Arthrobacter crystallopoietes: one gene and its partner. The protein of the gene in region 1 binds, or shares a complex with, the protein of each later gene. Links are inferred from orthologs where the notes say so. Each region holds a gene or a part of one and is shown in the gene's direction. Other genes may lie near its edges. The genes, in order: secY and secA.

The links.
Region 2: the proteins of secY (region 1) and secA are in contact, whole or in part, in a crystal structure (PDB 3DIN), measured with the Thermotoga maritima proteins. The link is inferred for Arthrobacter crystallopoietes from one-to-one orthologs. Residues at the interface, in WP_004081795.1 of Thermotoga maritima: Glu108, Gly109, Glu110, Glu111, Ala236, Glu237, Arg238, Arg239, Ile240, Thr241, Ile242, Gln243, Tyr244, Ala245, Arg246, Arg247, Val248, Thr249, Gly250, Arg251, Arg252, Val253, Tyr254, Gly256, Ala257, Ser258, Thr259, Tyr260, Leu261, Pro262; in WP_004082002.1 of Thermotoga maritima: Glu261, Ala262, Arg263, Lys300, Ala301, Arg302, Thr303, Ile304, Ile305, Leu323, Tyr324, Asp325, Pro326, Val329, Ser330, Tyr333, Ile336, Lys340, Phe345, Val349, Glu363, Phe364, Tyr374, Ser375, Gly376, Gly377, Glu393, Ile395, Thr482, Ser483.

The regions. Positions count from the first base shown.
Region 1 is NZ_CP072014.1:4,113,526-4,127,412, reverse strand. Bases 10,615-13,426 are described here. They hold secY (preprotein translocase subunit SecY), read left to right. Parts: upstream 10,615-11,269; coding sequence 11,270-12,583; downstream 12,584-13,426. Other genes in these bases: map (type I methionyl aminopeptidase), read left to right, coding at 13,256-13,426; J5251_RS18870 (adenylate kinase), read left to right, coding at 12,580-13,155; rplO (50S ribosomal protein L15), read left to right, coding at 10,616-11,071. In the rest of the region: J5251_RS18980 (GH1 family beta-glucosidase), read right to left, coding at 1-687; rpsJ (30S ribosomal protein S10), read left to right, coding at 1,228-1,536; rplC (50S ribosomal protein L3), read left to right, coding at 1,553-2,206; rplD (50S ribosomal protein L4), read left to right, coding at 2,211-2,813; rplW (50S ribosomal protein L23), read left to right, coding at 2,810-3,115; rplB (50S ribosomal protein L2), read left to right, coding at 3,146-3,985; rpsS (30S ribosomal protein S19), read left to right, coding at 3,998-4,279; rplV (50S ribosomal protein L22), read left to right, coding at 4,319-4,684; rpsC (30S ribosomal protein S3), read left to right, coding at 4,685-5,527; rplP (50S ribosomal protein L16), read left to right, coding at 5,528-5,944; rpmC (50S ribosomal protein L29), read left to right, coding at 5,947-6,279; rpsQ (30S ribosomal protein S17), read left to right, coding at 6,276-6,566; rplN (50S ribosomal protein L14), read left to right, coding at 6,963-7,331; rplX (50S ribosomal protein L24), read left to right, coding at 7,335-7,703; rplE (50S ribosomal protein L5), read left to right, coding at 7,703-8,272; rpsH (30S ribosomal protein S8), read left to right, coding at 8,355-8,753; and 5 more genes. UniProt on the Escherichia coli protein: The central subunit of the protein translocation channel SecYEG. Consists of two halves formed by TMs 1-5 and 6-10.
Region 2 is NZ_CP072014.1:3,865,694-3,880,095, reverse strand. What follows is about bases 6,624-9,950. They hold secA (preprotein translocase subunit SecA), read left to right. Parts: upstream 6,624-7,008; coding sequence 7,009-9,750; downstream 9,751-9,950. Other genes in these bases: J5251_RS17725 (Rv3235 family protein), read right to left, coding at 9,769-9,950; J5251_RS17735 (winged helix-turn-helix domain-containing protein), read left to right, coding at 6,624-6,964. In the rest of the region: MtrAB system response regulator MtrA, read left to right, coding at 1-344; MtrAB system histidine kinase MtrB, read left to right, coding at 345-2,048; J5251_RS17750 (LpqB family beta-propeller domain-containing protein), read left to right, coding at 2,029-3,759; J5251_RS17745 (ComF family protein), read left to right, coding at 3,866-4,678; hpf (ribosome hibernation-promoting factor, HPF/YfiA family), read left to right, coding at 4,927-5,652; more of J5251_RS17735, read left to right, coding at 5,693-6,623; more of J5251_RS17725, read right to left, coding at 9,951-10,374; J5251_RS17720 (LysM peptidoglycan-binding domain-containing protein), read right to left, coding at 10,413-11,147; J5251_RS17715 (hypothetical protein), read left to right, coding at 11,305-11,871; J5251_RS17710 (helix-turn-helix domain-containing protein), read right to left, coding at 11,932-12,150; J5251_RS17705 (hypothetical protein), read left to right, coding at 12,418-13,065; J5251_RS17700 (AAA family ATPase), read left to right, coding at 13,062-14,351. UniProt on the Escherichia coli protein: Required for protein export, interacts with the SecYEG preprotein conducting channel.

The DNA.
Region 1 (13,887 bases):
ATACACGTTGGTGATGCCGAGTTCGCCGGGAACGTTGGCACTGCGCAGCGCCTGAATGCTCAGCCCATGGGCCAGAATCATATGGTGCGCCGCGGGCAAGGCCTCGAACAGGCCGGGATAACCCGGAGCATGGATGCCCAGCGCATAGCCGTTGAGGGCGACTGTGGTGGGTTCATTGATAGTGACCCAGCGGTGGACCCGGTCACCGAAGGCCTCCGCGGCGAGCCCGGCGAAGTCAGCCAGCCGGTAAGCGGTCTCGCGGTTGAGCCATCCGCCGGCCTGCTCGAGTGGCAGCGGAGTGTCCCAGTGGTAGAGCGTGCACATGGGGGAGATGCCGCGCTCGAGCAGCTGGTCGAGGAGCCGGTCGTAGAAATCGATGCCTGCCTGGTTGACCTGACCGCGGCCGTCCGGCTGGATACGCGGCCAGGAAAGGGAGAAGCGGTACGAGTCGACGCCGAGCGCATGCAGCAGTTCGACGTCTTCGGGCATCCGGTGATAGTGGTCGCAGGCGACGTCGGCCCGGTCACCGTTGACGATGTGGCCTTCCTGCTGGGAGAAGGCGTCCCAACCCGAGGGCCCGCGGCCGTCCTCAGCCACGGCACCTTCGATTTGGAAGGCTGCCGTGGCAACTCCCAGCGTGAAGTCAGGCGGGATCAGTGCTGCCAGGCTCTGCGGTGTCATGCCCATGATCAAGTCCTTAGATCAAGCCGCCGGCGGCCGGAAGAGCCGTCGATAATCAGAAGCATCTCACTTCAAGGCGGCTGCGTCACGGCAATTTGTGGCGTCCGCAGACAAATAGCTATGGTGGGGGAGGAACACATTAATAGTTCAGAGCGGGCCGGAGTCTATACCCGGCCGGTGCAGATGCCCGGCAACCCGGCGCAGATTGGCGTTTCATGCCGATATCTGCCACACTAGATGAGTTGTTCAAGCGCTTCCTTATGTCGTCGTGCGAAACCGCGTCCCGCCCGGGATAATGCCCGGGGCCAGGGTCAGGTTCCACTAGGCGGAGAAGCCCAAATATAACCCGCCCCAATCTTGCATGGGTTCGTGCGCAGAATATTCGCGACACGCCCGAGCGCGGGGGTCGGAGCCTCGGCAGGGTGAGGAACCCGGAAATATCCGGATTCAGTCTGTTGGAGGAGCGCCAGGTGCGGACTTGATCCGGCCGGAGGGGCGCAGACCGGAAATTAACAGAGCAGCACTGAGAAAGAGAGCGGAGACGCCATGGCGGGACAGAAAATCCGCATCCGTCTGAAGTCATATGACCATGAGGTCATTGATGTTTCAGCACGGAAGATCGTTGAGACGGTCACGCGTGCAGGCGCAACGGTAGTCGGCCCCGTGCCGCTGCCCACCGAGAAGAACGTGTACTGCGTTATTCGTTCGCCGCACAAGTACAAGGACAGCCGTGAGCACTTTGAAATGCGTACTCACAAGCGTCTGATCGACATTATTGACCCCACGCCGAAGGCCGTTGACTCGCTCATGCGTCTTGACCTGCCTGCTGACGTGAACATCGAAATCAAGCTGTAGGGGAGTGCGGATAAATATGTCTACCACTACACGCCAGGTAAAGGGACTGCTGGGCACCAAGCTCGGCATGACCCAGGTCTGGGACGAGAACAACCGCCTTGTGCCGGTAACTGTCGTCCAGGCTGACTCCAACGTCATCACTCAGCTGCGCAATGCAGATGTTGATGGTTACACCGCCGTTCAGATCGGCTTCGGCCAGATCGACCCCCGCAAGGTGTCCAAGCCGCTGGCTGGCCACTTTGAGAAGGCCGGTGTCACCCCCCGCCGCCACGTAGTTGAACTGCGCACCTCAGATGCAGACACCTACGAGCTGGGCCAGGAGCTCTCCGTGGAGACTTTCGAAGCCGGCCAGAAGGTCGACGTCGTCGGAACCTCCAAGGGTAAGGGCTTCGCCGGTGTTATGAAGCGTCACGGCTTCCATGGTGTTGGTGCCTCCCACGGTGCCCACAAGAACCACCGTAAGCCCGGTTCCATCGGTGGCGCGTCCACCCCGGGCCGCGTCTTCAAGGGCCTCAAGATGGCCGGCCGTATGGGCGCCGTCCGCCACACCACACTGAACCTGACCGTTCACGCTGTGGACACTGAGAAGTCGCTGCTCTTGATCAAGGGTGCCGTTCCCGGTGCCCGCGGCTCGGTCGTTCTCGTCCGTTCCGCTGTGAAGGGAGCCTAGTTCAATGGCTAACACTGTAAATGTCGATCTGCCTGCAGAGATCTTCGACGTACAGACCAACGTGCCGCTGCTGCACCAGGTTGTCGTCGCGCAGCTCGCAGCTGCCCGCCAGGGCACGCATAAGACCAAGACCCGCGCCGAGGTTTCGGGTGCTGGCCGCAAGCCGTTCAAGCAGAAGGGCACCGGCCGCGCCCGTCAGGGTTCCATCCGTGCACCTCACATGACCGGCGGTGGCGTTGTCCACGGTCCGACCCCGCGCGATTACAGCCAGCGCACCCCCAAGAAGATGAAGGCTGCTGCCCTGCGCGGCGCCCTGTCCGACCGGGCACGCAACGGCCGCATCCACGTTCTCGAGTCCCTGGTTTCCGGCGAGAAGCCGAACACCAAGGGTGCCCTCGAGTCCCTGCGGTCCGTCTCTGACCGTAAGAACCTGCTCGTTGTTATCGAGCGCGCCAACGATGTTGCGGCCCTGAGCCTGCGCAACATCGCGGAAGTTCACACGATCTACGTAGATCAGCTGAACACCTACGACGTGCTGATTTCCGACGACGTGGTCTTCACCAAGGCAGCCTACGAGGCTTTCGTCAACAAGGAGGACGCCAAGTGAGCGCGACCACCGCTAAGGACCCCCGCGACGTCGTCATTGCACCCGTCGTTTCGGAGAAGAGCTACGGCCTGATCGACGAAGGTAAGTACACCTTCCTGGTCGACCCGCGCTCGAACAAGACCGAGATCAAGCTGGCCGTGGAGAAAATCTTCTCCGTCAAGGTCGACTCGATCAACACCATCAACCGTGCCGGGAAGCGCAAGCGCACCCGTTTCGGATGGGGACAGCGCAAGAACACCAAGCGCGCAATTGTCACCCTGAAGGAAGGCACAATCGACATCTTCGGCGGTCCGCTTTCTTAAGCGGAGACCACTTTAACGAGGAAATAAACTATGGGAATCCGTAAACACAAGCCGACTACGCCGGGCCGCCGCGGCTCTAGCGTTGCCGACTTTGCTGAAATCACGCGATCGACGCCGGAAAAGTCGTTGGTTCGTCCCCTGACCAAGTCGGGCGGCCGTAACAACTCCGGTAAGATCACTACCCGCCATAAGGGTGGTGGCCACAAGCGCGCCTACCGTCTGATCGACTTCCGTCGTCACGACAAGGACGGCGTGCCGGCCAAGGTTGCCGAGATCGAATATGATCCGAACCGTACCGCCCGTATCGCACTGCTGCACTACGTTGATGGCACCAAGCGTTACATCCTTGCTCCGGCCAAGCTGAAGCAGGGCGACGTTGTTGAGGCCGGCGCCAGCGCCGACATCAAGCCCGGCAACAACCTGCCGCTGCGCAACATCCCCGTGGGTACTGTTATCCACGCCGTTGAACTGCGTCCTGGCGGCGGTGCCAAGATGGCCCGCTCCGCCGGTGCCTCGGTACAGCTCGTTGCCAAGGAAGGCAAGTACGGCCAGCTCCGTCTGCCTTCCGGCGAAATCCGCAACGTTGACGTGCGCTGCCGCGCATCCATCGGCGAGGTCGGCAACGCCGAGCAGTCCAACATCAACTGGGGCAAGGCCGGCCGCCTGCGCTGGAAGGGCGTTCGCCCGACCGTCCGTGGTGTGGCTATGAACCCGATCGACCACCCGCACGGTGGTGGTGAAGGTAAGACCTCCGGTGGACGCCACCCGGTCAACCCGAACGGTAAGCCTGAGGGCCGTACCCGCCGCCCCAACAAGGAAAGCGACAAGCTCATTGTGCGTCGCCGTCGTACTGGCAAGAACAAGCGATAGGAGCCTGGAGACATGCCACGCAGCCTGAAGAAAGGCCCCTTCGTCGATCAGCACCTCTTTGTCAAGGTAGCTGCAGAGAACGAAAAGGGCACCAAGAACGTCATTAAGACGTGGTCCCGCCGTTCGATGATCGTTCCCGACATGCTCGGGCACACGATCGCCGTACACGACGGACGCAAGCACATTCCGGTGTTTGTCACCGAGTCGATGGTCGGGCACAAGCTCGGCGAATTCGCCCCGACGCGGACTTTCCGCGGCCATGTGAAGGACGACCGTAAGGGCAAGCGCCGCTAGGCGCTCGCTCGTACGGCAGAAGACGAGAGAAGGAAAGCAATGGAAGCCAAGGCTATTGCGCGCCATATTCGCGTGACGCCTATGAAGGCCCGGCGCGTCGTCAACCTTGTTCGTGGCAAGCAGGCGAATGAGGCTCTGGCAATTCTGAAGTTTGCCCCGCAGGCAGCTTCGGAGCCGGTCAGCAAGGTACTCGCATCGGCAGTCGCCAACGCCCGCGTTCTCGCGGACCGTGACGGCGTCGCCTTTGACGAGAGCGACCTGTACATCAGCGAAGCATTTGTCGATGAAGGCCCGACCATGAAGCGGTTCCAGCCGCGTGCCCAGGGCCGCGCCTACCGCATCAACAAGCGGACCAGCCACATCACACTTGTTGTCGCTACCCCGGAGAAAGAGGAGGACCAGTAAGTGGGACAGAAAGTAAACCCGCACGGATTCCGACTCGGTATCACCACCGACCACGTTTCCCACTGGTTCGCTGACAGCAACAAGGCCGGCCAGCGTTACAAGGACTTCGTTCGCGAAGACGTCAAGATCCGCCAGCTTATGTCCACGGGCATGGAGCGGGCAGGTATTGCCAAGGTTGAGATCGAGCGCACCCGTGACCGTGTCCGCGTGGACATCCACACCGCACGCCCCGGTATCGTTATCGGCCGCCGCGGTGCAGAAGCTGACCGCATCCGCGGCGAGCTCGAAAAGCTGACCGGCAAGCAGGTTCAGCTGAACATCCTTGAGGTCAAGAACCCCGAGATCGAAGCACAGCTCGTTGCCCAGGGCATCGCCGAGCAGCTGACTTCCCGCGTGGCTTTCCGCCGCGCGATGAAGAAGGCAATGCAGTCCGCACAGCGGGCCGGCGCCAAGGGTATCCGCGTTCAGTGCTCCGGCCGCCTGGGTGGCGCCGAAATGAGCCGTTCGGAGTTCTACCGCGAAGGCCGTGTGCCCCTGCACACCCTCCGCGCGAACATCGACTACGGTTTCTTCGAAGCCAAGACCACCTTCGGCCGCATCGGCGTGAAGGTCTGGATCTACAAGGGCGACGTTACTGCCAAGGAACTGGCTGCGCAGCAGGCTGCAGCTCCGTCCCGCGGCCGTGGCGGAGACCGTCCGGGCCGCGGCCCGGCGGACCGCGGTGGCGAACGCCGTCGTCGTAATGACCGTCCTGCTCAGGCTTCGGCCGATGCAGCTCCCAAGGCCGAGGCTCCGGCTGCTGAAGCAGCTGCCGCTCCGGCTGCCGAAGGAGGACAGGCTTAAATGCTTATCCCACGTCGAGTCAAGCACCGTAAGCAGCACCACCCGGGTCGTTCCGGCGCTGCAACGGGCGGCACCCAGGTCAGCTTCGGCGAGTGGGGTATCCAGGCGCTTACGCCTGCATACGTCACCAACCGGCAGATCGAAGCAGCCCGTATCGCGATGACCCGCCACATCAAGCGTGGCGGTAAGGTCTGGATCAATATTTATCCGGACCGCCCCCTGACGAAGAAGCCGGCCGAAACCCGTATGGGTTCCGGTAAGGGTTCGCCGGAGTGGTGGGTTGCCAACGTCAAGCCGGGCCGGGTTCTGTTCGAACTCTCCGGTGTCAGTGAAGAGGTAGCTCGCGAGGCACTGCGCCTGGCGATCCACAAGCTCCCGTTGAAGGCACGCATTGTGCGTCGCGAAGGTGGTGAATAGAAATGGCAATTGGTTCAAAAGAATTGGCAACAGACCAGCTCGAGACTTTCGATAAGGACCGTCTCGTAGAAGAGCTGCGCAAGGCCAAGGAGGAACTGTTCAACCTCCGTTTCCAGTCCGCCACCGGTCAGCTGGAGAACCACGGCCGCCTCAAGGCAGTCAAGCGTGACATCGCCCGCATCTACACGGTGCTGCGTGAGCGCGAGCTGGGCATCCGCCCCGAGGTCGTAGCTCCCGTTGAGGAAGCTAAGACCGAGAAGAAGGCAAAGAAGTCCAAGAAGGCCGAGCCTGCAGAAGAAGCAGAGACTCCGGCCACCGAGGATGATGCCAAATGAGTGAGAAGGAAGCATCTGTGACTGAAGCAGCACAGGCTCGTGGCAACCGGAAGACCGCCCGCGGCTACGTTGTCTCGGACAAGATGGATAAGACCATCGTCGTCGAGATCGAAGACCGCAAGAAGCACGCCCTTTACGGGAAGGTTCTTCGTCGGAACTCCAAGATCAAGGCCCATGACGAGCAGAACACCGCCGGCATCGGCGACCTGGTCGTCGTCGCCGAGACTCGTCCGCTGTCCGCTACCAAGCGGTGGCGCCTGGTCGAGATCGTCGAAAAGGCTAAGTAAACCCTAGGGTTTACGGTTGGGCCCGTCCGTTTCGACGGGCGGGCCCAACCCCTTAGATTTCCCGCCCCATAGCTGGTTTCCGGCAGTTGCCGCAAACCAGTCGGGACCGGGTTTGAAGGGGAGCGATCCCCTTGAAAAATACGAGCCCCTGGCCGCTTAGTTCTCGGAAAAATCCGGTGAATTTCGCGTCTGGGGTGTCTTAGTAATAAACTAGTAATCTTGCCTGTGCCGTTTGGAAAGACTATCCACCTTTCCGTATGGACAGAATAGGCAAATTCCCACTTCCGCCTTCGGCCCACGCTTGCGCGCGGGCAGGGGGAGTCCGGGGTGGGGGTATCCCATATCCGTTCCGCAAGGCTCACATGATGAGAACCAGCGCGACGACAGGAGTAATAAGTGATTCAGCAGGAGTCGCGGCTTAAGGTCGCCGACAACACGGGTGCCAAGGAAATCTTGACCATCCGCGTTCTCGGTGGATCCGGACGTCGCTACGCAGGCATTGGCGACGTCATCGTTGCCACCGTCAAGGACGCAATTCCCGGCGGCAACGTCAAGAAGGGTGACATCGTCAAAGCTGTCATCGTTCGTACCAAGAAGGAACGCCGCCGTGCGGACGGTTCCTACATCAAGTTCGATGAAAACGCTGCAGTGATCCTGAAGAACGACGGCGACCCCCGCGGTACCCGTATCTTCGGCCCGGTTGGCCGTGAGCTTCGCGATAAGAAGTTCATGAAGATCATCTCGCTTGCTCCGGAGGTGCTGTAGTCCATGGCTGCAAAGTTCAAGATCAAGAAGGGTGACCTGGTTCAGGTCATCACCGGTGCCAAGCAGGAGCGCGGCGGCGACCGCGGCAAGCAGGGCAAGGTCCTCAAGGTTTTCCCGGAGACCAACCGCGTACTGGTTGAAGGCGTAAACACCGTCACCAAGCACACCAAGGTCGGTCAGTCGCAGCGCGGCACGAAGACCGGTGGCATCGAGACCGTAGAGGCCCCGCTGCACATCTCCAACGTTGCCGTTGTTGACCCCGAGACCAAGAAGCCGACCCGTGTTGGCTACCGCACCGAGACCGTCGAGCGTGATGGCCGTGAGCGCACTGTGCGTATCCGCGTTGCCAAGAGCTCCGGGAAGGATCTCTAATGACTGAGACCGTCACCAAGATCGTCCCCCGTCTGAAGACCCGTTACGCAGAAGAGATCAAGCAGACTCTGCGCGACGAGTTCAAGTACGTCAACGTCAACCAGGTTCCGCGCCTTGTCAAGGTTGTTGTGAACATGGGTGTTGGAGATGCCGCCAAGGACTCCAAGCTCATCGACGGCGCAGTGCGCGATCTGACCCAGATCACCGGCCAGAAGCCCCAGGTCACCAAGGCCCGCAAGTCCATTGCACAGTTCAAGCTGCGCGAAGGCATGCCGATCGGCGCGCACGCAACACTGCGCGGCGACCGTATGTGGGAATTCGTTGACCGTCTGGTCAGCCTGGCTCTGCCCCGTATCCGCGACTTCCGCGGCCTCAACGGCAAGCAGTTCGATGGCAATGGTAACTACACCTTCGGTCTGACCGAACAGGCAATGTTCCACGAGATCGATCAGGACAAGATCGACCGCGTCCGCGGTATGGATATCACTGTAGTGACTACCGCAAAGACCGACGACGAGGGTCGTGCGCTGCTCAAGGCGCTTGGCTTCCCGTTCAAGACCGAAGATTAATTCAACTACGTAAAAGGTCCCGTTCCGCTGGTTGAGCCTGCCGGAACAAGGAAACCGTTACGAGGAAGGGCAAGAGCCCACAATGACTATGACAGATCCTGTCGCAGACATGCTGACTCGTCTGCGCAATGCAAACTCGGCTTACCACGAATCCGTGTCCATGCCGTACAGCAAACTCAAGGCACGCGTTGCCGACATCCTGAAGGCCGAAGGTTACATCGCCGGCTGGAAGGAAGAGGAAGCTGAGGTTGGCAAAAAGCTGACCATTGAACTGAAGTTCGGCCCGAGCCGGGAGCGTTCTATCGCCGGTATCCGCCGTATTTCCAAGCCCGGTCTCCGCGTCTACGCGAAGTCCACCAACCTGCCGCACGTGCTGGGTGGCCTGGGTATCGCAATCCTGTCCACCTCTTCCGGGCTGATGACTGATCGTCAGGCCGGCAAGAAGGGCGTGGGCGGCGAAGTCCTCGCTTACGTCTGGTAACGGAAAGGAAGAGATAAAATGTCACGTATTGGACGTCTCCCCATCACCGTTCCCGCCGGCGTAGAGGTCAAGGTCGACGGCAACGTTGTCTCCGTCAAGGGCACCAAGGGAGAACTGACCCACGCGGTTGCTTCCCCGATTCAGGTAGCCCTGGACGAGAGCACGCTGACCGTGTCCCGCCCGAACGACGAGCGCGAATCCCGTTCCCTCCACGGCCTGACCCGCACCCTGATCAACAACATGATCATCGGTGTGACCGAAGGCTACAAGAAGGACCTCGAGATCGTTGGTACCGGTTACCGCGTACAGGCCAAGGGTTCGGACCTCGAGTTCGCCCTGGGCTACAGCCACCCGGTTGCCATCAAGGCACCCGAAGGCATCACCTTTGCAGTAGAGGGTCCGACCAAGCTCTCTGTATCGGGAATCAATAAGCAGCAGGTCGGCGAGGTTGCTGCCAACATCCGCAAGCTGCGGAAGCCGGACCCCTACAAGGGCAAGGGCATCCGTTACGCAGGCGAGCAGATCCGCCGCAAGGTCGGAAAGGCTGGTAAGTAACCATGGCTCTCGGAATTAAGGGTAAGAGCAAGTCCGCTGCACGCGGCCGCCGCCACCTGCGCGTCCGTAAGCGCATCACCGGCACCGCGGTCCGTCCGCGTCTGGTTGTCAACCGCTCCGCACGCCACGTATTCGTCCAGGTTGTCGATGACAGCAAGGGCATCACCGTGGCTTCGGCTTCCACCATGGAAGCTGACCTGCGCGGATTCGAAGGTGACAAGACCGCAAAGTCCAAGCGCGTTGGCGAGCTCGTAGCCGAGCGCGCCAAGGCTGCCGGCATCGAGGCCGTTGTCTTCGACCGTGGTGGTAACAAGTACCACGGCCGTGTCGCAGCTGTTGCCGAAGGCGCACGTGAAGGTGGGCTGGCACTGTGACCGCAGAGAATAACGAAAAGGATACTCAGGTGACTGAAGCAACTGAGACCGCCGCAGCCGCGGGTACCGCCGATAAAGCTGCTTCTTCCCAGGATGACCGCCGCGGCGGCCGTCGTGGAGAGCGTGGCGACCGCGGTGGCCGTGGCGAGCGTGGTGGCCGTGGTGGCCGCGACAACGCACGCGATGCCGAGAAGGACAAGTACCTCGAGCGCGTCGTTACCATCAACCGTGTTTCCAAGGTCGTCAAGGGTGGTCGTCGCTTCAGCTTCACCGCTCTGGTAGTTGTCGGCGACGGCAACGGCCTGGTCGGCGTTGGTTACGGCAAGGCGAAGGAAGTTCCCGCAGCTATCGCCAAGGGTGTTGAAGAAGCCAAGAAGTCCTTCTTCCGCGTCCCGATCATCGGCGGCACGGTGCCCCACCGTGTCCAGGGTGAGGCCGCTGCAGGCGTCGTCATGCTCCGTCCGGCCGCTGCCGGTACCGGTGTTATCGCCGGTGGCCCGGTCCGCGCCGTACTTGAGTGCGCCGGTGTCCACGATGTGCTCTCGAAGTCGCTCGGCTCGGCCAACGCGATCAACATTGTGCACGCAACGGTGGACGCACTGCGCCGTCTCGAAGAGCCTCAGGCAGTAGCAGCCCGTCGTGGCCTGCCGCTGGATGAGGTTGTTCCTCCGATCCTGCTCCGCGCAATGCAGCAGCAGAAGGCAGGTGCGTAATGATCCAGACGACTCGTAGCAACTTGGTTGCGTCTGATGCACAGTTGGAAATCACCCAGATTAAGTCCGTCATTGGCGGCAAGCAGAATCAGCGCGACACGCTGCGTTCACTGGGCCTGAAGCGTATCGGACACACCGTTGTCCGTAACGCCGACGCCGTGACCGTGGGCATGCTCAACACTGTTTCTCACCTGGTAAAGGTTGAGGAGGCGAAGTAGAGATGGCAGAAGAGAACAACACTCTGAAGGTCCACCACCTGCGTCCTGCCCCCGGTGCCAAGACCGCCAAGACCCGTGTTGGTCGTGGTGAAGGCTCCAAGGGTAAGACTGCAGGCCGTGGTACCAAGGGTACGAAGGCGCGCTACCAGGTCAAGGCAGGTTTTGCAGGCGGCCAGCTGCCGCTGCACATGCGCCTGCCGAAGCTGCGCGGCTTCAAGAACCCGTACAAGGTGGAATTCCAGGTTGTGAACCTGGATAAGCTCAACGAGCTGTTCCCCGAAGGTGGCGAGGTCACCGTGGAGAACCTGGTCGAAAAGGGCGCGGTTCGCAAGAACCAGCTCGTCAAGGTTCTGGGTACCGGCGACATCACCGTCAAGGTTGATGTGAAGGCTCACGCCTTCTCCGCCAGTGCTGCTGAGAAGATTGCCGCCGCCGGCGGTTCCGTCACGGAGCTGTAGCCAAACGGCTTCGGTAGTGATCTCTCACAACCAATGACTAAACTCTTGGTGGTCGGTGTATTCCGGCCACCAAGAGTTTCATTGGGTTAAAGGCAGTTTACGTTTTAGTCCGCGAGTTATTCCGGACGCGGCCGAGCAGATAGACTCGGTTCTTGTGCATCGCCGCTCGGCGGCATCAAAGACTTTTCAGGAGGACGCTTGCTCAGCGCAATTGGCCGGGTTTTCCGGACGCCGGACCTGCGGCGCAAGTTGTTGTTCACCCTCGCCATCATCACCATTTACCGCGTGGGTGCCTTCATCCCTGCCCCCGGTGTTGATTACGGAAACGTGCAGCAATGCTTGGCGCTCGGCAACACCAGCGGCGGGCTGTACCAGTTCGTCAACCTCTTCAGCGGCGGCGCCCTGCTGCAGGTGTCCATCTTCGCCCTCGGCATCATGCCGTACATTACGGCGAGCATCATCGTGCAGTTGCTGCGGGTGGTCATTCCCCGCTTCCAGGAGCTGCATCAGGAAGGCGCGCAGGGCCAGTCCAAGCTGACCCAGTACACCCGCTACCTGACCATTGCCCTCGGCCTGCTCAACGGCACCACGCTCGTCTCGCTGGCCCGCTCCGGTGCCCTCCTGGGCGACTGCCCGGTACCGATCATTCCGGACGACAGCCTGATCGTGATCGTGCTGCTCATCCTCACGCTGACGGCCGGTACCGGCCTGATCATGTGGATGGGCGAACTGGTCACCGAAAAGGGCGTCGGCAACGGCATGTCCCTGCTGATCTTCGTTTCCATCGCTGCCGGCTTCCCGAGCTCGCTGGGAGAAATCCTGCGGGCACAGGGCGTCAACATCTTCATCGGCGTGATCATCATCGGCCTGTTCACCGTGGCCGCGGTCATCTTCGTGGAGCAGTCCCAGCGCCGCATCCCGGTCCAGTACGCCAAGCGTATGATCGGCCGCCGCACGCTCGGCGGCACCAGCACCTACATTCCGATCAAGGTGAACATGGCCGGTGTTATCCCCGTCATCTTCGCCTCGTCGATGCTCTACCTTCCCTCCCTGGTAGCCCAGTTCAACACCCCCACAGATGGCACCACCCCGCCGCCGGAATGGGTCAACTGGATCAACACCTTCCTGGTCAGCGGAGACCACCCGGTCTACATGGCCGTGTACTTCGCCCTGATCGTTTTCTTCACCTACTTCTACGTGGCCATCACCTTCAACCCTGAAGAGGTGGCGGACAACATGAAAAAGTACGGCGGTTTCATCCCGGGGATCCGGGCCGGCCGCCCCACCGAGGAATACCTCTCCTACGTGCTGTCCCGGATTACCCTTCCGGGCGCGCTTTACCTCGGCGTGATTTCTCTGATTCCGCTGATCGCCCTGGTGCTGATCAACGCGAACCAGAACTTCCCGTTTGGCGGCGTCTCGATCCTCATCATGGTTGGTGTTGGTCTGGAAACCGTGAAACAGATAAATGCCCAGCTACAGCAACGTCACTATGAAGGACTACTGCGATGACAAAGATGCTCATTATTGGCCCGCCCGGATCCGGCAAAGGAACCCAGGCATCACGTATCTCCGAGCGGTTGGGCATCGTCGCCATTTCCACCGGTGATATCTTCCGCGCGAACGTCAAGGAAGAGACCCCGCTGGGCCTCGAGGCGAAGAAGTACATCGACAACGGCGACTTCGTTCCGGACAGCGTCACCAACAACATGGTGCGCGACCGCCTTTCCAAGGACGACGTCGAACCGGGTTTCCTCCTCGACGGCTACCCGCGCACCACGGCGCAGGTAGATGAGCTGGACAGCATCCTGGCCGAGAGCGAGGATCAGCTGGACGTCGTCCTGCAGCTGACTGCCGACGACGAGGAACTGGTCAAGCGTCTGCTGGGCCGCGCGGCGCAGGAAGGCCGCGCCGACGACAACGAAACCGTCATCCGGCACCGCCTGGATCTGTACCACGAGCAGACCGAGGCAGTCGTCTCGCGCTACGAGGAACGCGGCATCGTGACCAAGGTGGACGGACTGGGCGCCATCGACGACGTCACCAACCGCATTATGGAAGCACTCAAGAGCGTCACCGCTTAGCAACGGGAGCTGCCGCTCCAACCTAGGCCCAGGCCCTGATCCTTCGGATTCGTTGGACAGGGCCTGCGGCATTTCGCAAAACAGAAGGAACACAGAACACATGGCATTCGGCCAGCCCAGCATCGAGTACAAGACCAAAGACCAGATCCGCAAAATGCGCAAAGCGGGTCTGGTGGTCAGCCGCGCCCTCGATGCTGCGGTGGCCGCCGCCGTCGTCGGTGCCACCACCAGTGATGTGGACGCAGCCTTCGAAGCCGTCCTCAATGAGGCCGGCGCCAAGAGCAACTTCAAGGGCTACCACGGTTTCCCTGCCACCGTCTGCGTTTCGGTAAACGAGGAAGTTGTCCACGGCATCCCCGGCAACAAAGTGCTCGAGGACGGGGACATCCTCTCCATTGACGGCGGCTGCAGCATCGACGGCTGGCATGGCGACTCCGCGCGGGGCGTCATTGTGGGCACGGCCGATCCCGAAGACCAGCGGCTCTCCGATGTGACCGAGGAAGCCATGTGGCGTGGGATAGCAGCCCTGGCCAACGGCTCGCGCGTCGGCGACATCGGCAACGCCATCGATGACTACGTCAGCAGCGTCGAGGGCAAGCCGCTGGGCATCCTCGAGGACTACGTGGGCCACGGCATCGGCACCGCCATGCATCAGGCGCCCGACGTGCTGAACTACCGCACCAGCCACCGCGGCCCGAAGATCCGTCCTGGCCTGTGCCTGGCCATCGAGCC
Region 2 (14,402 bases), 240 kb from region 1 along the record:
GCGTGCGCGCCCGCCTGCGGCCCGGAGACCAACGTGCGCCGGAAACCCTGCGGATTGCCGACGTCGTTATCGATGTGGCAGGGCATGTGGTGCACCGCGGCGACGAGAAGATCTCGCTGACGCCGCTGGAATTCGACCTGCTGGTTGCGCTGGCCCGTAAACCCTGGCAGGTATTCACCCGCGAACTTCTCCTGGAACAGGTCTGGGGCTACCGCCATGCTGCAGACACCCGGTTGGTCAACGTCCATGTCCAGCGGCTGCGTTCCAAGATCGAACGGGATCCGGAAGCGCCCGAGGTGGTCCTGACCGTCCGCGGCGTGGGATACAAGGCTGGCCAAGGTTAGTTGAATCCCGCGCTCACGCGGTGGTTATCGGGGCTGAAGGCGGCAGCCGCCCCGTTCTGGCGCGCCGTTCTGGCTGGCCGCGACAAGATTGCGGCCAGATGGCGGCGCTCGCTGCAGTTCCGTACGGTGACGGCAACCGTTCTCCTAACCGCTTTTGCCTTTCTTGGCGTGGGCGCATTCCTCTCCAGCCAGATTGCCTCGGGGCTGTACCAGGACCGGCTGCAGCAGGCGGAGGCGGAGTCCCGGCAGGAACTGAACCGGGCCAAGAGGATTTTCGAGGGCTCCGCGGCCAGCGACCGAGCCACAGTCACCAGCATGGTGGCGGACACCTTGAAGCTGCTCGAAGGCACCGGCGGGGGCACGCCGCGCTACTATCTGCTGACTCCAATGAAGGACGCGCAGAACCTCTACGTTGCCAGCCGGTCAAACACCAGCATTACCGCGAGCATCATCCCTGAAGGGCTCAGCCAAGCGGTTGCCAGTGGGACCGGCCAGTACCGCCAGCCCATGGCCCTGCCCCGGGGAGACCACGATGTACCCGCAATTGCGTTCGGCACACAGGTGTCGCTGCCACCGGGCAACACTTACGCGCTCTATCTGATCTATGACCTGTCCGCGGTCCAGCAGACCCTGGACTTCATCCACGGCATCCTCTGGATCGGTGGAGGCCTGCTGCTGATACTCACCGGCGGGATTGTCTGGCTGCTGACGCGCGCCGTAGTGCATCCCGTGAGCCAGACTGCCATCGCGGCCGAGAAGCTGGCGGCCGGTCAATTGCAGGAACGGGTGGAGGTCCGTGGCGAGGACGAACTGGCGCGGCTTGGCGAGTCCTTCAACCGGATGGCGGCCAGCCTGCAGGAACAGATCACCCAGCTCGCCACGCTGTCGGAGATGCAGCAGCGGTTCGTTTCCGACGTCTCCCATGAACTGCGCACCCCACTGACCACGGTGCGGATGGCAGCCGAGGTCCTTTACGATGCCCGTTCGGACTTCGACGCAATCAATTCCCGATCTGCCGAATTGCTCTATCACCAGGTGGAGCGGTTCCAGGCGCTCCTGGCTGACCTGCTGGAGATCTCCCGTTTCGATGCCGGCGTGGCGGTGCTGGAAGCAGAGCCAACCGAAATTTTCGACGTCGTCCGCCACGCCATGGAGGGTGCGCAGCCGTTGGCGGAGAACTCCGGGTCGGAACTTGAGCTGGTGTCCGCCGAAACCAGTTGCGTGGTGGAGATGGATCCGCGCCGCATTGACCGGATCCTGCGTAACCTCATCGTCAACGCCCTGGAGCACGGCGAGGGGCAGCCGGTGGAAGTGATTGTTGCTTCCTCCGAGGACGCGGTTGCCGTTGAAGTGCGGGACCACGGCATCGGCATGACGCCACTGGAAGCATCCCGGGTTTTCGACAGGTTCTGGCGGGCGGATCCGGCCCGGGCACGGACCACTGGCGGCAGCGGGCTCGGGCTGTCCATCGCGACCGAGGACGCCAGGCTGCATGGCGGCTGGTTGCAGGCCTGGGGCCAACCCGGAAAAGGATCCTGCTTCCGGCTGACTTTGCCGCGGCGGCGGGACACGGTGCTGACGCGGTCTCCGCTGCCGCTGCCGCCCGCCGAGGCCCACGGCGGGCCCACGGAAATGTCCGCGTCGGAACGGCAGGATGTGCAGGTCACGATGGAGGGGGAACACCATGCAACGGACGTTGGGTGAGCGCAAAGGCGGGCCGGTCGCGCTGCTGCGCGCCGCCGTCGTACTTCTTGCCGCCTTGGTCATGCTCAGCGCCTGCTCCTCCATTCCCATGTCGGGCCCGGTAGGAACCAGCCAGGGCGAAGAGCCCCAGACTGAGGCGGCCGAGTACACCTTCAATCCGCCGGGACCTGTCCCGGGCGCGGATCCCAAAGCCATTGTCGACGGCTTCCTGCTGGCGGGAACCGCTGCGCAAGACGATTACCGCACGGCGCGTGAATTCCTTGCACCGTCGCTCGCGGGCGAATGGCAGCCGGTTGAGCGCACTGTTGTCTACCGGAATTCAGTGAACATCGTGGGCTCGCCCACGGACACCGAATTCGTGGTGCAGCTCGAAGTCGCCTCGGTCATCGACGAACACGGAATCCGCGAGCCGGCGGAGGAAGGCGCCACAGAGTCAGTACCGGTGGTGTTGACCGATGTGGACGGCGAATGGCGGATCGCCGAGATCCCGGACGGCACCATGGTTTCCAACGTCGATTTCCAGACGCTGTTCTCCGCCTACAACCTCTACTTCTACGACGCCACGTACACCTATGCGGTGCCCGATGTGCGTTGGTACGCCAGCCGCCAGGGGGTATCGGCGGCGATTGTCTCCTCGCTTCTGGAAGGGCCGGCCCCGTACCTCAGCGGCGCGGTGATCAGTGCCTTCCCGGAGGGATCCACGCTGGTCAGGCGTTCGGTGCCGGTGGAAAGCGGGGCGGCTACGGTTGACCTCTCGGCCGAAGTCCTGACCGGCACCACGTTCTTGCGCCGACAGCAGATGCAGCAGCAGCTGGAGCTAACGCTGGGCGGGTTGAACACGGTCAGCACAGTGCACATGACCGTGGACCAGCGGGAGGTCGATCTGGGGCCGTCCCCGGATCCTGCCTTCCAGGCCGCCGTGACCAATCCCGCAGTCGGCAGCCTCCAGATCGGCGTACTGGACAATGAGCTCACGTTCTACGAAGGTTCGCGTCCGGTCGAGCCGCAGAACCTGCCCGCTGTCTCGGAACTCAATCCCCGTGATCCGGCCATGTCCCTGGACCAGGAGCACTTCGGCTTCCTGAATGCGCGGCGCAACCGGATGTACGTTATTGGCCCGGACAGGACCGCGCATCAGGCGGTGGCCGGAACACAGCTGACGGCCCCCAGCGTCGATCCGTTCGGCTGGACCTGGACTGCCGCCGGCGACCAGAGCGGAGCGGTTTACGCTATCGCCCCTGATGAGGAGCGGACGCGGGTCGACATCACCGCACAATGGTTCTCGGAGCGGACCATCGAGGAACTGAGGATCTCGCGGGAAGGCGCCCGCGCCCTGGTCATCGCCCGTGAAGGAGACGAATCCAAGGTCTACGTTGCAGGCGTGGTCCGGGACCAGGACGGACAGCCGCGCAGCATCAGCACGCCGATCGAGCTGGATGCTTCCGTTCCTGCGGATTCAGGGGTGTGGGCCAACGAATCGACGGTGATCGTCATGCAGTCATCGGCCGACGAACCGGTGGAAACGGAAATATTAAGGCTCGACGGCGGCTCGCAGCGGATGGCGCCACTCACCGGAATGCTGGACATCAGCGCCGGCAACGGAGACCAGGACGTTTATGCCCAGACGGAGGAAGCGCTGTATATCCGGGTCGGCAACAGCTGGGCACCACAGCCGCCGCCGCTGGTGATCGATCCGTCATTCCCGGGATAACCGGAAGGGCAGCCCCATTAGGCTGCCCGCTCAGCAGGGGTGGCTCGTTGTCCACAGGCGGCGCACGGGCGTTGCCTGGCCGTCAATGATGCTTGAGGGTGGAAGCATGTGGTTCCCCGCCGCCCTGTTTGATGCTGTTTACTTCCACGCCGCGGTGCAGCGGGTGCTGCGGTGGATCGCGGAGTTCGGCCACCTTGTGCTGCCTACCGATTGCGTCAGCTGCGGGGCCGAGGACCATACTCTGTGTCCGCCCTGCCGGAGCAGGCTGCGCAGGGCGACCGTGCGGCCCTACCGCGCCGAGGACGGAGCCGAGTCGTTGCCCTTCGTCGGGACGGACTTCGCCGAGGTTCTGCCTGTTATGGCTGCCGGCCGTTACCGGCACGAGCTGTCCCAGGCGATCCTGGCATATAAGAACCAAGGCCGGACGGACCTTTTGCACGCGCTGGCCCCTGCGCTCGCTGCCGCGGTCCATGCCGCGGCGCACATCGACGGCGGCCACCCACGGGTTTTTCTGGTGCCGGTGCCCTCCCGCACCAGTTCGCGCAGACGGCGTGGCTACGACCCGCTGGACTTGCTGCTGCGCCGACTGGAGCGGCAGCAACTCCTGCCGCCTGAATTGTCCGTGCTGCGCGCGGCCTGCGTCCGATCCGGTATAGCCGGATTGGCGAAAGGCATCGTACCGGCAGCTTCGCAGAAGTCGCTGGGCAAATCCGGCCGGCGCAGCAACGTCTCCTCATCCATGAGGATCAAGCGGCGCTACACCGCGTCCCTGCAGAACCGACACTGCATTCTGGTCGATGACGTGCTGACAACCGGAGCGACCCTGGCCGAGTTGACGCGGGCCCTGCACGAGGCAGGCGCAGTAGTCGATGCAGGCGTGGTTGTGGCTGCGACATCCGCGCCCTCCGGTACGGCCTGATGCACCGCGACACAAACCGGAATCAGCCGCAGGCGTAATGGCGCGGATCCGCGCAGATACAAGGCGGAAGCCAACAATGTGGGACGTTTTAGGAAAAATCCGCGGGGGAGGGGGTGAATAAAGGATGACGTTGCTTTAACGTGAAGTATGGGCTCCGCAAAAAGGGACGAGGGCCTGTCTTCAGCGACTGGGAGGAGAAATTTTCTTCAGTCGCTGTTGTGTCATCTAAAGCAGTTATGGAGGGCACCATGGAATTCAATATCAACGGCCGCAACCTCTCGGTCTCCGACCGGTTCCGGGAATACGCCGAAGAGAAGATCTCCAAAATAGAGCAGCTGGGCGACAAGGTTCAGCGGCTGGATGCCAAGATTACGAAGGAAATAAACGCTCGTCAGGCGGACAGCTCCATGACCGTCGAGCTCACAGTACTAGGCCGCGGCCCCGTTGTTCGTGCGGAAGCCACCGCAGCTGACAAATTTGCCGCCTTCGATCTGGCCTACGGCAAGCTCATGGAACGCCTTCGCCGGGCCCGTGACCGCCGCAAGGTCCACCACGGACGCCACAACCCCAAGGGCGTCCATGAGGCTACTGCGTCGCTCGAACCTGCAAGCACCACCAAGCCGTTGCATGTCGAGACATCGGAGGCCAGCCTGAACGGCTCCACTCCGTCAGCGCAAACTATGGACGAATATGAAATAGAGAATGACATTCCGGCCGGCGATTCACCGGTCCTGATCCGCCGGAAGGTCTTTCCGGCCCCGCCGATGACGCTCGACGACGCTGTCGACAACATGGAACTCGTCGGGCACGACTTTTACTTGTTCATCGATTCGGCAACGAACTCTCCGAGTGTGGTCTACCGGCGCCGTGGCTGGACCTATGGTGTGATTTCGCTGGACGCCGATTGCAAAGAGGAATCCACCGCGAAGGAAGAGCTTCTGGCGTACCGCGCGGCAGAAGGAGCAAACGCTTAGAACCTTAAGGCAAGCGCAATCCAGTGCCTAGGATAGGTGGATGGCTGCACCTGTAAGTCTCCGCCAGGCCCGGCGCATCGCGCTCGCTGCACAGTCCCTCCACAGGGAGCGGCCCACCGGTCTTGTTTCGGCAAGAGCGGTGGGCCGTACCTTTGACCGGCTGCAACTGCTGCAAATTGATTCGGTGAACGTGCTGACCCGGGCCCATTACCTGCCGTTGTTTTCCCGGCTGGGTAATTACGACGTCAAAATCCTTCATCGCTTTGCGGGCAAGGCTCCGAGACGCATGGTTGAGTACTGGGCGCACGAAGCTAGCTACATCCGGCCGGACCACTTCAACGACCTGCGCGTGTGGCAGCAAAGAAAATGGGTGGGCGCGTCTGCGATGGACCCGGATACCCGGGCTGACTTGTCGGAGCGGATCATGCAGGCTCTCGCTTCGTCGCGTCCGTTGAGCGCCCGAGCCGTTGCCGAACGGATTGGTCATGCCGAAACTCGTTCCACAGCCCAGTGGGGGTGGAACTGGAACGCGGCCAAACGCGTGCTTGAAGACCTGTTTGAACGCGGTGACATCAGCGCTGCTGGCCGGAACGCTCAATTCGAGCGGTTGTACGCTTTGACCGGGAAAGTGATGCCCAAAGGCATCGATCCCTCCTTACGGCCCGAGAAACACGATGCGATGGTTCGGTTGTTAGATGCCGCCGCAACAGCCCATGGCATTGGTACGCTCAAATGTTTCGCCGACTATTTCCGGATTCCGGTTCAGCCGGCTGCGGTGGCCTTGCAGCAGCTCCTGGCCGAAGGCAGGGTGGAAGAAGTATCTGTCGACGGGTGGCAGGGACCGCATTATCTGCACACCGAGGCGCTCCGGCCTCGGACGGCGAGTGGCCGCGCATTGCTCGGACCCTTCGATTCGCTGGTCTTCGAGCGGCGCCGGCTGGAACGCCTTTTCCACTTCCACTACCGGATCGAAATTTATACCCCTGCCGCGCAGCGGCGCTACGGGTACTACGTCCTGCCGTTCCTGCTGCGGGAGTCCTTGTGTGCCAGGGTGGACCTCAAGGCAGACCGGTCGGCAGGCCTGCTCCTGGTCAAGGGCGCCTTCAGCGAGGCGGATGCACCTGCGGATACCGCCGTCGAACTTGCTGCCGAACTGGAGCTGATGTCCAACTGGCTTGGTCTGGAGGGCGTCCGGGTCGAGGACCGCGGGGACTTGGCTGGGCCGCTTAGGAATCTGCTGTCGGGGCGGCGCCGGAGTTCACTTGTCCGCCCTGCGGGAACCAAAGCAGAGGTTGATACGTCTCTCCCGTAGACTGATGAAGCCAGAATTCTGTGCAAACGACTGGGAGCAATGTAGTGCCATCGATTCTCGAGCGAGTCCTAAGAACCGGCGACAAAAAGACGCTGAAGAGGCTTCGCAACTATGCTGACGCGATCAACATTCTCGAAGAGGACTTCAAAGCCCTCTCGGATGCTGAGCTTCGCGGCGAGACGGACACTTTGAAACAGCGCTACCAGGACGGCGAGCATCTCGATGATCTCTTGCCCGAAGCGTTTGCCGCCGTTAGGGAAGCGTCCAGCCGTACACTGGGCCTGCGCCACTTCGATGTCCAGCTTATGGGTGGCGCTGCACTTCATCTAGGCAATATCGCCGAAATGAAAACCGGTGAAGGCAAGACCTTGGTAGCGACAGCTCCTGCCTATCTGAATGCCTTGACCGGCCAAGGCGTCCACGTCATCACGGTCAACGACTATCTGGCCGAATACCAGTCCGACCTAATGGGCCGTGTCTATCGCTTCCTCGGTCTGACCAGCGGTTGCATCCTGTCCAACCAGAACCCGTCCGTCCGCCGCGAACAGTACAACGCCGACATCACCTATGGAACCAACAACGAGTTCGGCTTCGACTATCTCCGCGACAACATGGCCTGGAGCAAGGACGAGCTGGTCCAGCGCGGGCACCATTTCGCCGTCGTTGACGAAGTGGACTCGATCCTGATCGACGAGGCCCGTACTCCTCTGATCATTTCCGGTCAGGCTTCGGGGGACGTGAACCGCTGGTATACAGAGTTCGCCCGCGTGGTGAAGCGGCTGAACGTTGAGGACGACTATGAAGTCGATGAAAAGAAGCGCACGGTCGGCGTGCTGGAATCCGGTATCGAAAAGGTCGAGGACTACCTCGGCATCGACAATCTCTATGAGTCAGCCAACACACCGCTGATCGGGTTCCTCAACAACGCCATCAAGGCCAAGGAACTGTTTAAACGAGACAAGGACTACGTCATCCTCAACGGCGAAGTCCTCATTGTCGACGAACACACGGGCCGAATTCTCGCCGGCCGCCGCTATAACGAGGGCATGCACCAGGCCATTGAGGCCAAAGAGGGTGTGGAGATCAAAGCCGAGAACCAGACGATGGCCACGGTCACGCTGCAGAATTACTTCCGGCTCTACGAAAAGCTGTCGGGCATGACGGGTACGGCCGAAACCGAGGCCGCCGAATTCATGAGCACCTACAAGCTCGGCGTCGTTCCCATTCCTACCAACAAGCCGATGGCCCGCGTTGATCAGTCGGATCTGATCTACAAGAACGAATTGGCAAAGTTCGACGCCGTCGTCAAGGATATTGCGGAGCGCCATGAAAAGGGGCAGCCGGTGCTCGTCGGCACCACGAGTGTCGAAAAGAGCGAGTACCTGTCCAAGCAGTTGGCGAAACAGGGTGTACGCCATGAGGTGTTGAACGCCAAGAACCATGCGCGTGAAGCTGCCATTGTGGCCCAGGCCGGGCGCAAGGGCGCGGTCACAGTAGCGACGAACATGGCCGGCCGCGGTACAGACATCATGCTTGGCGGCAACGCGGAATTCAACGCGGTGGCCGAAATGGAGAAGCGCGGACTCGATCCCGCGGAAAACCCCGAAGAGTACGAAGCGGCCTGGCCTGCGGCGTTTGAAGCGGCGCAGAAGGCCGTGAAGGCGGAACATGACGAGGTCAAGGAGCTAGGTGGGCTCTACGTGCTCGGTACCGAGCGCCATGAGTCGCGCCGGATCGATAACCAGTTGCGCGGACGTTCCGGCCGCCAGGGCGATCCGGGCGAGTCGCGCTTCTACCTCTCACTGACTGATGACCTGATGCGGCTCTTCAACTCCGGTGCAGCCGAACGCATCATGAACTCGTCCCGTATGCCTGACGACGTGGCCCTGGAATCCAAAATGGTGTCCAAGGCAATCGAAAATGCCCAGGGCCAGGTCGAGGGACGCAACGCCGAACAACGCAAGAATGTGTTGAAGTACGACGACGTGCTGAACCGCCAGCGCGAGGCGATCTACGGTGACAGGCGTCGCATTCTCGAAGGCGATGACCTGCATGAGAAGGTCGCTTTCTTCCTCGAAGACGTCATCACGGCCATGGTGGACGAGGCAACCCAGGAAGGTCACGGCGATGACTGGGACTACGAGCAGCTTTGGACGAACCTCAAGCAGCTGTACCCGATCCAGCTAACCATCGACGAAGTGGTCGAGGAAGCTGGCGGCAAGTCGAAAGTCACGGCGGACTTCCTCCGTGAAGAAATCGTTTCCGATGCCAAGGTCGCATACGCTCAGCGTGAAGAGGCTCTTGGAGCCGCAACCATGCGCGAGCTGGAGCGCCGGGTTGTGCTGTCGGTGATCGGCAGGAAGTGGCAGGAACACCTCTATGAGATGGACTATCTCAAGGAAGGTATCGGCCTGCGTGCGATGGCACAGCGGGATCCTCTGGTGGAATACCAGCGTGAGGGTTTCATCATGTTCCAGGCAATGATGGAAGCCATCCGCGAAGAGAGCATTGGGTATCTGTTCAACCTTGAAGTCAAGGTCAAAGAACCTGCTCCAACAGGTCTTCCCGGTGTAACGGATGGCCGCGGTGCAGTTCGGGCACCGGAGATTACCGCGGCAGGTCTGGAGGCACCTCAGCGCCCGGCGTCGCTGCAGTTCACGGCTCCCACCGTTACCGGCGAAGCGGTGACCCGTGTCGAGCGGCAGAACTCGGGCAAGCCAGGGAACCAGGCTCAAGCTTCCGACGGCGCAAAGGCGGCAAAGGACGCCAAACGTCGCCGGAAGTAAACCACTCCTGATCTGTTGTCACCCGATTTCCAACGCGGTGACCTTCCAGAGTCCGCGCCTGAATTCAAGGCGTAGCGCCACGGCGCGGACTCTGGATGATTCAGCGATCACCAGCGACGCTTCATAAGCGTTGTCCGAGACCTGGCACACGCGGGAGGAACGGATGGTGGCACTGCGGTGGAGCCGTAGGACGGCTTGTCCAGCAGCAGCTCGGCGGTCCTGGCGTTCCCTTACCAAGCCTGCGCGCCGGGCGACCTTTTCGTAGCAGACCGGATCAAGCCAGCGAGCCAACTGCTGGACGGGGCGGGTGCCATCAATCGCTTCCATTGCGGCCTGAGCCACGGATCTGGCGGTAGCAGTGACCTGCCGCAGTTCCTGGGCGTCCACGCCGTGGGTTTGCTCCGATACCGGCCCGCCCGGCGCCCGATGCGTTGCCTGGCCGGCGGGCTGCGCAGGAGGGCGTGGCTGGAGCCGGATAACGGGTGTGAAGTACTCCTCCGGATCCGGCGACCTGACTGGCCGGACCGTGAGTGGCCGGGGCGCTCCGCTGGCAGGCGCAAGCGCCTGTACCTCGGTTAGCTCCTGTTCCGGCTTGTCCTGCCGCAAAGGGGTGGCGTTGTTCATGGCATGGCCTTTCCTCATCTGACGGTGCGATTGCGAGTTCAACGGTTTGCGGGCGCTATAAGGACTTGTCCGGGCAGAAGTACGGCAGGATCTGGTCCGATTACCTCCTTGTTGGCGGAATACCATTTGGGCCAATGGGCCGCTATCTCGGTGTCGGTGGCAAGCTTGCCCAGATCCTTGGCGGCGATATCCCACAGCGTGTCTCCGGCTACCACGGTCACGGCCCGGCTTTCCTCGTTCGTCTGGCTGATCGGCATGGCAACGAGACCCGGTGACGTTGGCGGTGCAGCTGGCTTCCACCAGGGGCTGACCGATTGGGATTCACCTGATGAGGCCGGGGCCATCCGGAGGTATGGGGAAGCTGTACCGCTCTGGAGCGACGCTGACTGGGATACGGTGTCCATTCCGGATACCGGGGTCGCGGCATTGGCCACCACTGGTGCGGTTAGGACATTGAGTCCGATAACGGCAGTGGCGAGCCGTTTCATGAATGCGGGGCTACAGGCAAAGGACGCAGCCGCGAGCTTGGTATGTCCGGCACGCTCAAGTGCGGCACCGACGACAGCGCAGACGATGCATACCAACCACCAGGCGACAATCGCCAAGCCAACCAGGGCCGCGCTGGAAGCTAGCAGTTCCGAGTATGTGTGCATGACCAAGGGACGCCATGTTCCGTCGTCGTCGACGCTGATGCGGCCTCCTGCCAACAGCAGTGCGGCTCCGCAGAGCGGAATCATCGCGGTGAGGACTGTGTCCGTTCCTACCTTCTTCATGTCACGCTCCACGTAGAGAATGTCTGGTTTGACGTAGTTTGATGCCGTTTGATGGCGTTGAGTTGCTTGTGATTCTTGATGATGGCATCAGCGCGCGGCGGTGTAAACCCCTTTGGTGCAGTTTGACCGTCTTTGGCGCTGCTTCTAGGCTGGAGCAGTGCGATGGGACTCGTTGTTTGCGGACATGGAAGGGCAACTGCATGCCGCCGACCAGCGGGGGCTTGAATCCGAAGCCAATGAGCTTGCGCGGCTGAACCACGCCGAGACGTCGCTGGGGGACCGGTTACGAGGGCAAGTTGGTTCGGGAATCCGGCTGACAGTTTCCGGCGGACTGCAGTTCACCGGGGCCTTGGCACACGTTGGATCCACTTGGCTGGTCCTTAACGAACGGGCCAGGAGCGTTCTCGTGCCATTGCCGGCAATCCAGTTATTGGAAGGGCTAAGCCGTAGCTCGTCAGTTGAGAAGTCATCCGTGGCAAAGCGGCTCGGTATGGGCTCCGCGCTGCGCGCGCTCGCACGGGACCGAGCCGACGTCGTACTTCATCTGGCATCGGGCACAGCGGGCAGGACTGTCAACGGCATGATCGACCGCGTCGGCAGCGATTTTTTGGAGCTTGCAGCTGTTCCTTCAGGCGAGGCGCGGAGAGCCAGTAACGTGCGGACCGTATATGCCATCCCATTTACTGCGATTGGTGCCCTTGCCTCAGTCCGCGCAGGGGATTGAACCGACTCCGCCAGATTCAAAGCGCTTGATTCCTCCCGCTCAGGGGGAAGGCAGGAATACCTAGTTGTTCTTTCCTGATTTGGCTTCTTCGACCAAACGACGAGTCTCGGCGTACTTATTGTCGATGTATTGGTCCAGCATCAGCTGTTCCACACGCCACTGGCCGCGGCCGCCAATCTGGATGGCTGGCAACTCACCGCTGCGCACTAGTGCATAGGCCTGGGAAGATGATATCTGCAGTATTTCGGCAACATCGGTCAAAGTCAGAAACCGAGGCATCAGGTCCTCCTCGACAGCAGTTGTTGTGCAGGGGTTCAGTTCATTATGGCATCGCTTGATACTGTTTGACGCAATCAGGGTCTCGATGTTGTGGACTGAGGCAAAAACGACACTTGGTTATCCACAATTCGTGGCATCAGCAACCCGAAGGTTTGTTTTTGTGTCCGTCTCCATGAGAATGGTCGGAGCCCGCAATGTCAGCCGAATGTCTCAGCAGATCAGAGGATTTGTCTTCGGTGCGTTTGCTATTCCAACAGGGGGAGTACCTTGAGCGCTGTTACCGACCTTGCTGCTCCCGCAGCACGATTGAAGAAGCCATCGTGGAAGGACCCCCGGCTGCTCATCGGTATCCTGCTGGTTCTCGTTTCAGTTGCCTCCGTGACGGCGTTGCTGGGGAACGCGGACAAGACGGTTGAAATGTTCGCAGCGAGGGACGACATCAGTCTCGGCCAGAAAATAACGTCGGACGAATTCTCCATCGTGAACGTCAGCCTGGGCGAAGTCGAGCACACTTACCTCAGCGCGGAAACCGGCATTCCTGAGAATGCGGTTGCGACAACCTTCATACGTAAGGGAGAGCTTATCCCGGGGGCCAGCCTGGGCACAGCCGACGCATTGGACCGAAAGCCGGTCGCGCTGACCATCGATAGTGCGCTTCCCGAGGGTGCTGGCGCGGGGGCTAGGGTGGATGTTTGGGTCGCCATGCCTGACGGCAGAAACGGCTTCAGCCCGCCCGAAAGACTCTTGGAAAGTGCCGAAATTTCCCAGCTCACGGAGACAGGACCTGCGCTGGGATCGGCGCAAATAGAGCAGCTGCATGTACTGGTCACAGATGAAAAGATGCCGGGCTTACTAAATGCCCTGTCTAACGGTGCACGGATCAACGTGGTTCTGAACCCGGGCAGCGGTTCATGAGCATCCCCGTTATTACATACGGCGATACGTTTACGGACTTCGTTGGCGGATTGGAACGACTGCATGGTCCGGTAACTGTCGTACGCAGATGCAGTGCCCTCGCTGAACTGATTGCTGCCTGCCAGACCGGGCTCGCCCGTGCTGCAATCGTTGCCGGCGACACGTGCGAGGTTGGCAGCGTTGTCCTGGAACGGCTTCACAGCTCACAGGTTGCCGTCGTCGTGCTTACGGACGATGAAGGGGAGCGCCGGCGGTTCGATGCGCTGGGGATTGCCCACGGGCCGGTTTTGATGGAGCCTTTGCAACTGGCCGACCTTGTCACCGATGCCGTCGCGAACCTTCCCGTAACAGGCACCCGGGTGGCGGTAGGTTATGCCGACCCGGCCCATGCCCTGTTGCCGGTCGCGATCCCGGACGACCAACCCGCCGAACTGTCAGCAGGCGGTCAGGTAATCGCTGTCTGGGGACCAACCGGCGCGCCCGGCCGAACGACGGTCGCGGTGAATCTGGCGGCAGAATATGCGGCATCAGGAAAGACGACGCTCCTGATCGATGCCGACACCTATTCTGCGAGCGTAGCGGCGTTTCTCGGCCTGATGGACGAATCCGCCGCACTGGCCCAGGCCTGCAGACTGGCAGATCAGGGAATCCTGGATGGACCAGCCCTGGCGCGTGTCAGCGTCAAGGTAGCGGTACAAGGGGCGCACCTCCAGGTGCTGACAGGCATCACGAGGGCCGAGCGGTGGCCGGAACTGCGGCCCGGAGCCATGGCCACGGTAGTAGGCCTGGCCAGGTCTCTCGCGGACTACACAATCATCGATTGCGGTTTCTGCCTGGAGGCCGACGAAGAACTCAGCTTTGACACGATGGCTCCACGCCGCAACGGTGCGACCCTTCGTTGCCTCGAATTGGCCGATACTGTCTTTGCAGTCGGAGCTGCCGACGCCGTTGGAGTCCCCCGGCTGGTCCGGGCTCTTGCAGAAATTGAACAGGCTGTTCCCAGTGCTGCGCCTCGTGTCGTCCTGAATAAGGTGCGCGCATCATCGGTCGGATCGGTGCCCGTCGACCAGCTCCGGGACTCCTGGGAGCGTTTCGGGCCAGTCAAAGAGGTGCAGTCATTCCTGCCAGCCGACTTCGATGTCGCGGATGCGGCATTGCTCAGTGGTTCCGTACTTCTCGAAATCGCCCCGGATTCACCCCTGCGCCGCGCTATCGCATTGCTGGCTGGTTGCGACCTGCCTGTCCGCCGCAATGGTCCGCGCAGACGCAGGCGCCTCAAAGTGTAGTTTTAGCCGGCTGGCGTTAGGCTTGCAGGTGTGGCCGCAATGGGGCGGCCT